Regions from separate parts of the Proteus hauseri genome, predicted to be linked through region 1. Evidence: predicted binding sites of a transcription regulator. Region 1 holds the regulator's gene; each other region holds the start of a gene.
The links. The regulator PhoB, encoded in region 1, activates phosphate uptake and scavenging genes when phosphate is short. The targets are predictions, from matches to a motif close to CTGTCATAAAACTGNCNNAT.
Positions count from the first base shown of each region.

Region 2: pstS (phosphate ABC transporter substrate-binding protein PstS) is a predicted target of PhoB. The motif match lies at 1,895-1,914, and genes of this name have one in related genera.
Region 3: glpT (glycerol-3-phosphate transporter) is a predicted target of PhoB. The motif match lies at 2,204-2,223, and genes of this name have one in related genera.

Region 1 covers NZ_CP026364.1:2,260,585-2,263,876, forward strand. The annotation lists gene sbcD (exonuclease subunit SbcD) at 1-983, opposite strand, end outside; gene phoB (phosphate regulon transcriptional regulator PhoB) at 1,205-1,894, shown strand; gene phoR (phosphate regulon sensor histidine kinase PhoR) at 1,918-3,225, shown strand.
Region 2 covers NZ_CP026364.1:1,319,252-1,322,543, reverse strand. The annotation lists gene pstC (phosphate ABC transporter permease PstC) at 1-676, opposite strand, end outside; gene pstS (phosphate ABC transporter substrate-binding protein PstS) at 753-1,793, opposite strand; gene envZ (two-component system sensor histidine kinase EnvZ) at 1,993-3,292, opposite strand, start outside.
Region 3 covers NZ_CP026364.1:2,040,511-2,043,802, forward strand. The annotation lists gene glpQ (glycerophosphodiester phosphodiesterase) at 1-545, opposite strand, end outside; gene glpT (glycerol-3-phosphate transporter) at 677-2,029, opposite strand; gene glpA (anaerobic glycerol-3-phosphate dehydrogenase subunit A) at 2,408-3,292, shown strand, end outside.

The sequences.
Region 1 (3,292 bases):
ATATCACTGAGGTAATCTTGTGTTGCTACTTCAATATCAAGCCAAATAGTGATGTCTTGTCCTTGATGCTGGTCACTGAGTTTTTCTAACTGCGTTTCAATCTCTTTTAGTGAGCCTTTTATGGTACGCAAAAGTTGAAATTCAGGAATAGGTAATAGCGTAAGTTGAGATAGTTGGTCTTGCTCAAAATCGATAAGACAGATGCTTTTTTGTTGCCCACTTTCATCAAAGCTCAGTGGAATAGGAGCACCGCTATAACGAATATGTTCTGATTTATTCACTATTTGTGGGCGATGGATATGTCCGAGTGCAATGTAATCAAATTTAGGGAATAACGTGGCTGAAAATGCATCTAAAGTGCCAATGTAAATCTCACGGGTCGAATCACTAACACTGGCACCAACCGTTGTAAGATGACCTGTTGCGATAATTGGAATAGCTACATCTAATTGATTACGCAAGGCTAGTGCATCTTGATATTGGTTGTGGTAATAAGCCGCTATTGCATCTTTTAATGCATTTTGTTTTTGTGCGCCTGATTGTCCACTTTGGCTAGTTATCATATCTCTAGGACGCAGATAAGGAATGGCACAAAGCAGCGCTCCGGGTGTGTTGTTTTTTTGATTAAGGATAACAGGGGGTTGAGGTTCATCAAAATGCACATTGGCAATCACTGTAGTATTTAAACAGGCTAACAATGATTTCGATTCATTTAATGTTGCAACAGAATCATGATTTCCAGCTAAAATAATAAGCTGACACTGGGTGTCTTTCATTGCAACAACAAAGCGATTATAAAGCTCACGGGCATAACTAGGGGGAGAACCCGTATCAAAAATATCACCAGCAACAATAAGTGCATCAACCTGGTAATCACGTATTTGTTTTAGTAACCAATCAAGAAATTGTTGATGTTCTTGCGCTCGGCTTTTGGTAAAAAAATATTGCCCTAAATGCCAGTCTGATGTGTGAATAATCCGCATTGCTATTCCTCTTTTTAATCTAGCAAGGAGTATAGCGCACCTCGCTTTTTTAGTGAAAATACGTTGTTAGATGCTTTTTTTGCGTGATTTTTCACCTTATTTTGTATTATTTACCTTAACAACACCCTCGTATTCCAGTAATGTCATGGTTAGTCATAAATCTGTCATAAAAGTGCCTCATAATCATTACGACCCTCTATATACATAACACAGGATAGAGTATGGCAAGGCGTATTCTTGTTGTTGAAGATGAAACCGCAATTCGAGAGATGATCTGTTTTGTGCTTGAGCAAAATGGATTTCAACCCATTGAAGCAGAAGATTATGATTCTGCATTGAGTTTTCTTATCGATCCTTACCCTGATCTGGTTTTATTAGATTGGATGATCCCGGGTGGATCAGGATTACAGATAATAAAGCAAATGAAGCGGGAAAGTACTACCCGTGATATCCCTATAATTATGTTAACGGCAAAAGGTGAAGAAGAAGACAAAGTCAAAGGACTCGAAACGGGTGCTGATGATTATGTTATTAAACCTTTTTCACCTAAAGAGTTAGTCGCACGAGTCAAAGCTATTTTACGACGCTTATCACCAATGTCAGCTGAAGATCTTATTGAATTTAATGGATTAAACCTTGACCCGGTGTCACACCGAGTTACAAGCCAAGATAAGCCGATAGATATGGGGCCAACAGAATTTAAACTCCTGCACTTTTTTATGACGCATCCTGAACGTGTGTACAGTAGAGAACAACTACTAAACTATGTTTGGGGAACGAATGTTTATGTGGAAGACCGAACCGTTGATGTTCATATCCGTCGATTACGTAAAGCGATAGAACAAGATGGGCATGACAGAATGATACAAACGGTACGTGGAACGGGATATCGCTTCTCTGCCCGTTTCTGAGTCAATAAGGGAGTAACTGTCAGGTGTTAGAACGATTATCGTGGAAAGCCCTCGTATGGGGGCTGTGTCTATTTTGTTTACCTGCCTTTATATTGTCACTTTTTATTGGTCATCTTCCTTGGTTGCTGGTGGCATCGCTACTTGGCGCACTTGTGTGGCATGCTTATAATTTGTTGAAATTATCTAAATGGTTATGGCTAGATAGGTCAGTATTACCTCCAGAAGGCAAAGGAGGTTGGGAACCTATTTTTTATGGTATTCGACAAACACAACAGCGTAACCGTAAGCGTCGTCGCGAGTTAGGTGAGTTAATTAAGCGTTTTCGTAGTGGCGCAGAAAGCTTGCCTGATGCGGTTGTGATGATGACGAATGAAGGTAATATTTTCTGGTGTAATAGCTTAGCGCAACATCTTTTAGGATTTCGTTGGCCTGAAGATAATGGGCAAAATATTTTTAACTTACTGCGTTATCCTGATTTCTTGCACTATTTTACGGTCGCTGATTTTAGCCGTCCCTTAACCCTCTCGCTTAATAATGGCTCTATTGTTGAATTTAGGATCATGCCATACAGTGAAGATCAACGCTTAATGGTTGCTCGAGACGTTACTGAAAAGAACAAGTTAGAAAATGCTCGTCGTGATTTTTTCGCTAATGTGAGTCATGAATTACGAACACCTTTAACCGTTATTCAAGGTTATCTTGAAGTAATGGAAGAGGGGGCGGTAGAAAATCCTAGAGAGCATAAAGCTATTTCGACGATGCAAGAGCAAGCTAAGCGTATGGATCTTTTGGTTCAGCAGCTTTTACAGCTTTCACGCATTGAATCAGCCCCGCATATTGATTTAAATACCGTTGTTGATATTCCGGCGATTTTGTCTGTAGTACAGCAAGAAGCAAACTCACTAAGCCAAGGGCAGCATAATATTATCTTTAATATTGATAATCATTGGGCAGTTCGAGGAAACGAGGAACAATTACGCAGCGCGGTTTCTAACTTAGTTTATAACGCTATCAATCATACCCCCGAGGGCACAACAATTAATGTCGAGTGGAAGAAAATTCCACAGGGTATGTTATTTAGTGTGTCAGACAATGGACAAGGGATTAGTGCGGAGCATTTAACACGCTTAACAGAACGTTTTTATCGTGTTGATAAAGCGCGTTCTCGTCATACAGGTGGAACAGGATTAGGTTTGGCAATAGTTAAAAAATCGCTCCAGCATCATCATTCACAACTTAATATTGAGAGTAAAGTAGGCCGAGGAAGTACCTTCTCATTTATTTTACCTCAAACATTGTTGTCTGCTAAAAATAGCATTGAACTCAAATAGCACTGAATACAAATTTGTATCTAAAAAGCCTTTATCACTTACTTTATATCGTAAGTTTTAAAGGCTT
Region 2 (3,292 bases), 940 kb from region 1:
CATTACGAGTGTAAGGTAGAACGATATTCCAGATAACTTCCCATGTTGTGCAACCAATACCGTAAGCGGATTCCTTCATCATGGTTGGTGTTTGTTCAAACACATCACGCATAACAGAGGCGATATAAGGAATGATCATAATGGCCAAAATAACACCGGCAGCCAAAATACCAATACCGAAGGCTGGGCCAGAGAACAATTCACCAACAATAGGAATTGTAGATAACACATTACCAACGGGCTCTTGAAAGTAGGTTGCAAATAGTGGTGCGAAGACAAAAAGCCCCCACATACCATAAACAATACTTGGAATAGCCGCTAATAGCTCAATAGCTATCCCTAACGGGCGTTTTAACCAATTAGGTGCTAGTTCTGTTAAAAAGAGTGCAATACCAAAGCTCACCGGAACTGCAATAACGAGTGCAATTATTGAGGTGATAATGGTGCCGTAAATAGGAACTAAAGCACCAAATTCTTGTGCCGGTGGATCCCACTCTTTTGTCCATAAGAAGGAAAGGCCGAATTGTTGAATACTTGGCCATGAAGCAAAAATCAGTGAAACAATGATACCTGTTAAAAGCAAAAGCGTAATCAACGCAGCTAGTCGGACTAGTGCGCTGAAAATAACGTCCCCTCGTTTACTAGGGGCCTTTATTACCGTTGTGTGCTCGGCCATAAAGCCTCTTTTATTTAGTACCCCCTGTTTTAGCAGGGGGTGAACGTTAACTTATCTCTCAATGGTTGCCGTGTTATTAGTAAATTGGCTGACCATTACTGTCTTTGATACTGGTTTTCCATGCTGCACGAATTTGTTCTACAACTTCTGTTGGCAATACTGCGTAATCGAGGTTTTTCGCTTCCTGATTACCCTTATCGTAAGCCCAGTTGAAGAAGTTCAGCACTTCTTTTCCTTTTACTGCATCTTTCTGAGTTTGGTGCACTAAAATAAAGGTGGTTGAAGTAATTGGCCATGCATTCTCACCTTTCTGGTTAGTCAGGTCTTGTGCAAAGCTTTTACTCCAATCAATTTTTCTTGCTGCTGCACTAAAGCTATCTGCAGTTGGTGAGATAATTTCACCATCAGCAGTTACTAATTTAGTATAAGCAAGGCTATTTTGTTTTGCGTACGCATATTCAACATATCCGATAGAACCCGGTACACGCTGAACAAAAGCCGCAATGCCATCGTTACCTTTTCCACCTAAACCTGTTGGCCATTTCACGGTAGAACCTGCGCCGACTTCATCTTTCCATGTGCTATTTACTTTTGCTAAGTAGCTAGTGAAAACGAATGAAGTTCCTGAACCATCAGCACGACGGATAACGGCGATATTTTGGTCAGGTAGTTTAACGTTAGGATTGAGCTTAGTGATAGCGGGGTCATTCCATTTTTGGATTTTACCCAAGTAGATATTACCAACAGTTTCACCATCTAAGGTTAATTCACCCGATTTAATGCCAGGGATGTTAACTGCAAGTACAACGCCACCAATAACGGTTGGAAATTGGAACAAGCCATCAGCTTTTAATTTTTCATCTGTTAATGGCGCATCTGAAGCACCAAAATCAACAGTGTTGGCAAGAATTTGTTTTACACCACCAGAGGAACCAATGCCCTGATAGTTAATTTTGTTACCTGTTTCTTTTTGATAGGAATCTGCCCATTTAGCATAAACTGGGGCAGGGAACGTTGCGCCAGCACCAGTCAGCGAGGTCGTTGCCTGTGCAGAAAGAGCGGTCATTGAAAACGCAGCGGCAATGACACTAGTCAGGGTGGTACGCATCAGTTTCATAATCCCTCCTGTGGGATAGGTAGAATAACTTCGACATCTATCAACTTCGGTTTCGGTACGCACAGACAATAGGTCAGTTAGATGACAATTAAATGTCTTAATTATGACAGTTTTATGACAATGAGAAAAAATGATGAAAAATAGTGAGGAATTGCGGGAAAAAATAATAAATAGAGAAAAATGAGATTAGTAATGATGTTTAATCATCGTCATCTTCACGTTCTTTTAATGGGAAGTTTGCTCTGATTAATAATCCACCCTTGACGCTATCATCTAGTTCAACATAACCACCATGAGCATCCATAATACGGCGAATAATCGAAAGCCCTAAACCTGCTCCCATTGTACTTCTTGCTTGTTCACCTTGAACAAAAGGTTGAAATAACCGCTGTCTATCTTCTAATGGAATACCGGGGCCATCGTCTTCTACTTGAAACCATGCAAATTCTTCATTTTTGCCGCTAGAAACACTTATCCAACCATTGCCGTAACGAGTCGCATTCACAATCATATTGGCGAGTGCGCGTTTCACCGCAATGGGATTCGCCGTAATATTAATAGGATAAGGATAAAGATGTTCTTCGCTAATTTTGCCAGAGTTAGATTCAGCACAGAGAACTTCTTGTAATAAACAGTTCATGTCGCACAGTTCTAATGACATCTCTTTTCCTGTGCGTATATAGTCTAAAAATTGTCCAATAATGGCGTCACAGTCTTCAATATCTTTATTAATAGAATCAGCAAGATAGCTATCTTCTGAGCTCATCATTTCAGTTGCCAGACGAATTCGTGTTAAAGGTGTTCGCAAATCGTGACTGACACCGGCCATAACTAAGGTTCGATCATTATCTAAAGAGCGAATACCTGATGACATTTGATTAAATGCTCGAATGATCGAACGCATCTCTGATGAACCTGATTCTGGGATAGGGGGAGGAATAACGCCTTTACCAATACGACGAGCTGCATATTCCACTTCGTTTAATGGGCGATTTTGAAAACGGTTATATAACCAGAAAAAGGCAATAACAATAATAATAAAAATAATTGCTTGGCGATAAACTGGCAGCAAGAAATTTTGCCCTAATTCAGTGAGTGGAACCCGGATCCATAAAGAAGGTGAAATATAGGTGTTAATCCATAAAACAGGATATTCCAGTGTGCTCTCAATCCAAATTACGGTTTCACCATTAAGGTATTCAGACATCTGTTGGCTAAGTTCATCATCTTCTTTTGCCCAATGAAGCCCTTCTTTTAATGCTGTTTTTTTATCAAAAAAGGAAATACCTAATTCATTGTAGATTTTATTACGCAGAGCAGGGGAAATTTTAAGCGGAGTGCCATCAACTAAAATGAGCTCCTCGGGGATGAAAGTTCGTATTTCATAAGCTAATACTTTATTAAATTGCTGTAGGCTTGGACCCACAATAAGATGCTGTACAACAAGGTAACTGGCTATCAAACTAAAAAAAAGTAGTGAGATAACCAGAAACAGAGAA
Region 3 (3,292 bases), 220 kb from region 1:
ATATCTTTTCCTTCTTGCTCATGGAACCACGGCGCTTTAATTTCAGGGTAAATACCAATATCTTGGCCGGTAGATTTGTTTAGGCCTTGAATAAACTCAATTTCTTCTTGGAAGGTGTGTACGCGGAAATCGGATTTCCCCATAGGGAAACGATTTGGATAACTTTGGACTTTTTTACCGTCAACAATGTCGAAGCCTTCAGTAAATTTAAGCCCTTTAATCTCTTCAAGTGTAAAGTCGATAGCATAATAGCGACCATCTTTTCTTGCGCGATCAGGGTAACGTTCAGCAACATCAGTAACACGGTCTAGATAGTGATCATGTAAGACGACCAGTTCGTTATCTTTTGTCATGACTAAATCTTGTTCGAGATAGTCAGCACCTTGAGCATAGGCTAACGCTTTAGCGGGTAGTGTATGCTCAGGTAAATAACCACTCGCACCACGGTGAGCGATAACCACTTTATCACTTGCTGCTTGTGCGATAGCACTTAAAGATAGAGTTAAAAGAATGCCTGCAACTACGGGTTTTAAATATGTACTCATAAAGCTGCTCCATTTTAATTCTAGGTACAGTGAGGTTATGTACAGTTGATAATAAAAAAGCCACACCTGACAGCAGATGTGGCTTAGTTTTAACGATGAGATTTATTGAATGTCATCATTGTCATTTGTGATTATTCGTACTTCTGAAGCATTTCGCGTTTGTGTTTGGTTTCTGTAACCATCACGACAAGTAATAACACGACAGACAGTGCGCTACCGCCGATCATGACCATAAAGCCGCCATCCCAGCCGAAGTAGTCAACGGTGTAACCTACGACAGCACTTGCCGCAACAGAACCACCTAAGTAGCCAAATAGCCCCGTAAAGCCTGCTGCTGTACCTGCTGCTTTCTTCGGTGCTAGCTCAAGAGCATGCAAGCCGATTAACATAACAGGGCCGTAGATTAAGAAACCGATAATCAACATACATGCCATATCAATATTTGGGTTACCCGCTGGGTTCATCCAGAATACGATAGTGGCGATAGTAACTAAGGTCATGAAGAATACACCCGTCGCACCACGGTTGCCTCGGAACACTTTATCTGACATCCAACCACACAGTAATGTGCCCGGAATACCCGCGTATTCGTATAAGAAGTAAGCCCATGATGATTTATCCATTGCGAAGTGTTTTACTTCACGCAGATAAGTTGGTGACCAGTCAAGAACACCGTAACGCAGTAAGTAAACGAACACGTTAGCGATAGCAATCATCCACAGTAGTTTGTTAGGGAAAACATACTTCATGAAGATTTCTTTTGCAGTCAGTTCTTGTTCGTCAGTTTCTTTATAATCTGGTGGGTAGTCGTTTTTATATTCTTCGATAGACGGTAAGCCACAAGATTGCGGGGTATCGCGCATTAATGCGAATGCAATCATTGCCACTAAAATAGCGGCTATAGCTGGCATATATAATGCCGCTTTCCAGTCGTTAAACCATGCCATACCTAATAAGAATAGTAATGGAGGTAAACCACCGCCGACATTATGCGCACAGTTCCAGATAGAAACGATACCGCCACGCTCTTTCTGTGACCACCAGTGAACCATGGTACGTCCACAAGGAGGCCAACCCATACCTTGGAACCAACCACAAAGGAACAACAGAACGAACATAACCATAATGCTCGAAGTTGCCCACGGCACGAAGCCCATAAATAGCATGACTAATGATGCTAAAATAAGACCTGCGGGTAAGAAGTAACGAGGGTTAGCTCGGTCAGAAAACGACCCCATAATAAATTTGGAGAAGCCATAAGCAATGGAGATACCTGATAAAGCGAAACCTAGATCTCCTTTAGAGAATCCTTGTTCTACAAGGTAAGGCATTGCTAATGCAAAGTTTTTTCTTACTAAGTAATAAGCAGCGTAACCAAAGAAAATCCCCATAAAGATCTGCCAACGCAAACGACGATAGACAGGATCTATCTGCTCTTTTGGCAAACGCGCAGTATGTGGCGCAGGTCTAAACAGACTTAACATATTAGCCTCCGATGGCTTTATTTTAATATGTTGACATTAAATAATGACAAAACGAACAGTGAAGTTATCAAAAAATTTTCTTTAACGAACTTAATAGTAAACTTATACAATCAAATTTACTGTGAGGTATTGCTCAGTTGTCGAAAAAATTTTCAAGATGGATGATTTTGAGTGATATGTTAACTTTATGAAATAGATTTTGTTAAATTATTTGTGATTAGTATCACACTTGTGGTTTTAATTTTTCCCTCATGAGCGTTTCTCTTTCGTTTTTGCTCATTATCAAACATTAACCACATTTTTTGTGTATCTTATACACTATAATTAACGTTAAAGAATAATTAGCGTTTGCTGAATGCAATGTGAGAGGGCATCTTTATGATGAGCGGTTCACCAGTAACAGAAACTGATGTCATTATTATAGGTGGTGGCGCTACAGGCGCAGGCATGGCAAGAGACTGTGCTCGCCGTGGATTGCGCTGTATCCTACTGGAAAGACACGATATCGCAACCGGTGCAACCGGTCGAAACCACGGGTTGTTACACAGCGGAGCGCGTTATGCTGTGACTGATCCTGAATCTGCGCGAGAGTGCATAGAAGAAAACATGATTCTAAAACGGGTTGCTCGTCACTGCGTTGAAAAAACGGATGGCCTGTTTATCACCTTACCTGAAGATTCATTAGAATTTCAGCAAACCTTTATTCAATCTTGCCAAGCGGCAGGAATTGATGCTCAAGCGATTTCACCCGAAGAAGCTATTCGTTTAGAGCCATCAGTAAACCCTAACTTGATTGGCGCGGTTCGTGTTCCTGATGGCACTGTGGATCCATTTCGTTTAACGGCCGCTAATATGCTTGATGCCCGTGAACACGGCGCTAAAGTACTGACTTATCATGAAGTCATGGGGCTGATTCGTGAAGGTGATCGAGTTAAAGGTGTACGCGTTTACGATCATCAAGCAAAAAATATGTATGAAATCCGTGCTCAAATAGTCGCTAATGCTGGCGGGATTTGGGGACAAAAAATCGCAGAATACGGTGATTTAAAAGTGCGCATGTTTCCTGCAAAAGGGGCGCTGTTAATTTTAGGTCATCGTATCAACAATATGGTGATCAACCGTTGTCGTAAGCCTGCTGATGCCGATATTTTAGTACCTGGTGATACGATTTCATTAATCGGTACAACATCAACCCGTGTGCCTTATGATCAAATCGACAATATGTATGTGACGCCAGAAGAAGTCGATATTTTGATCCGCGAA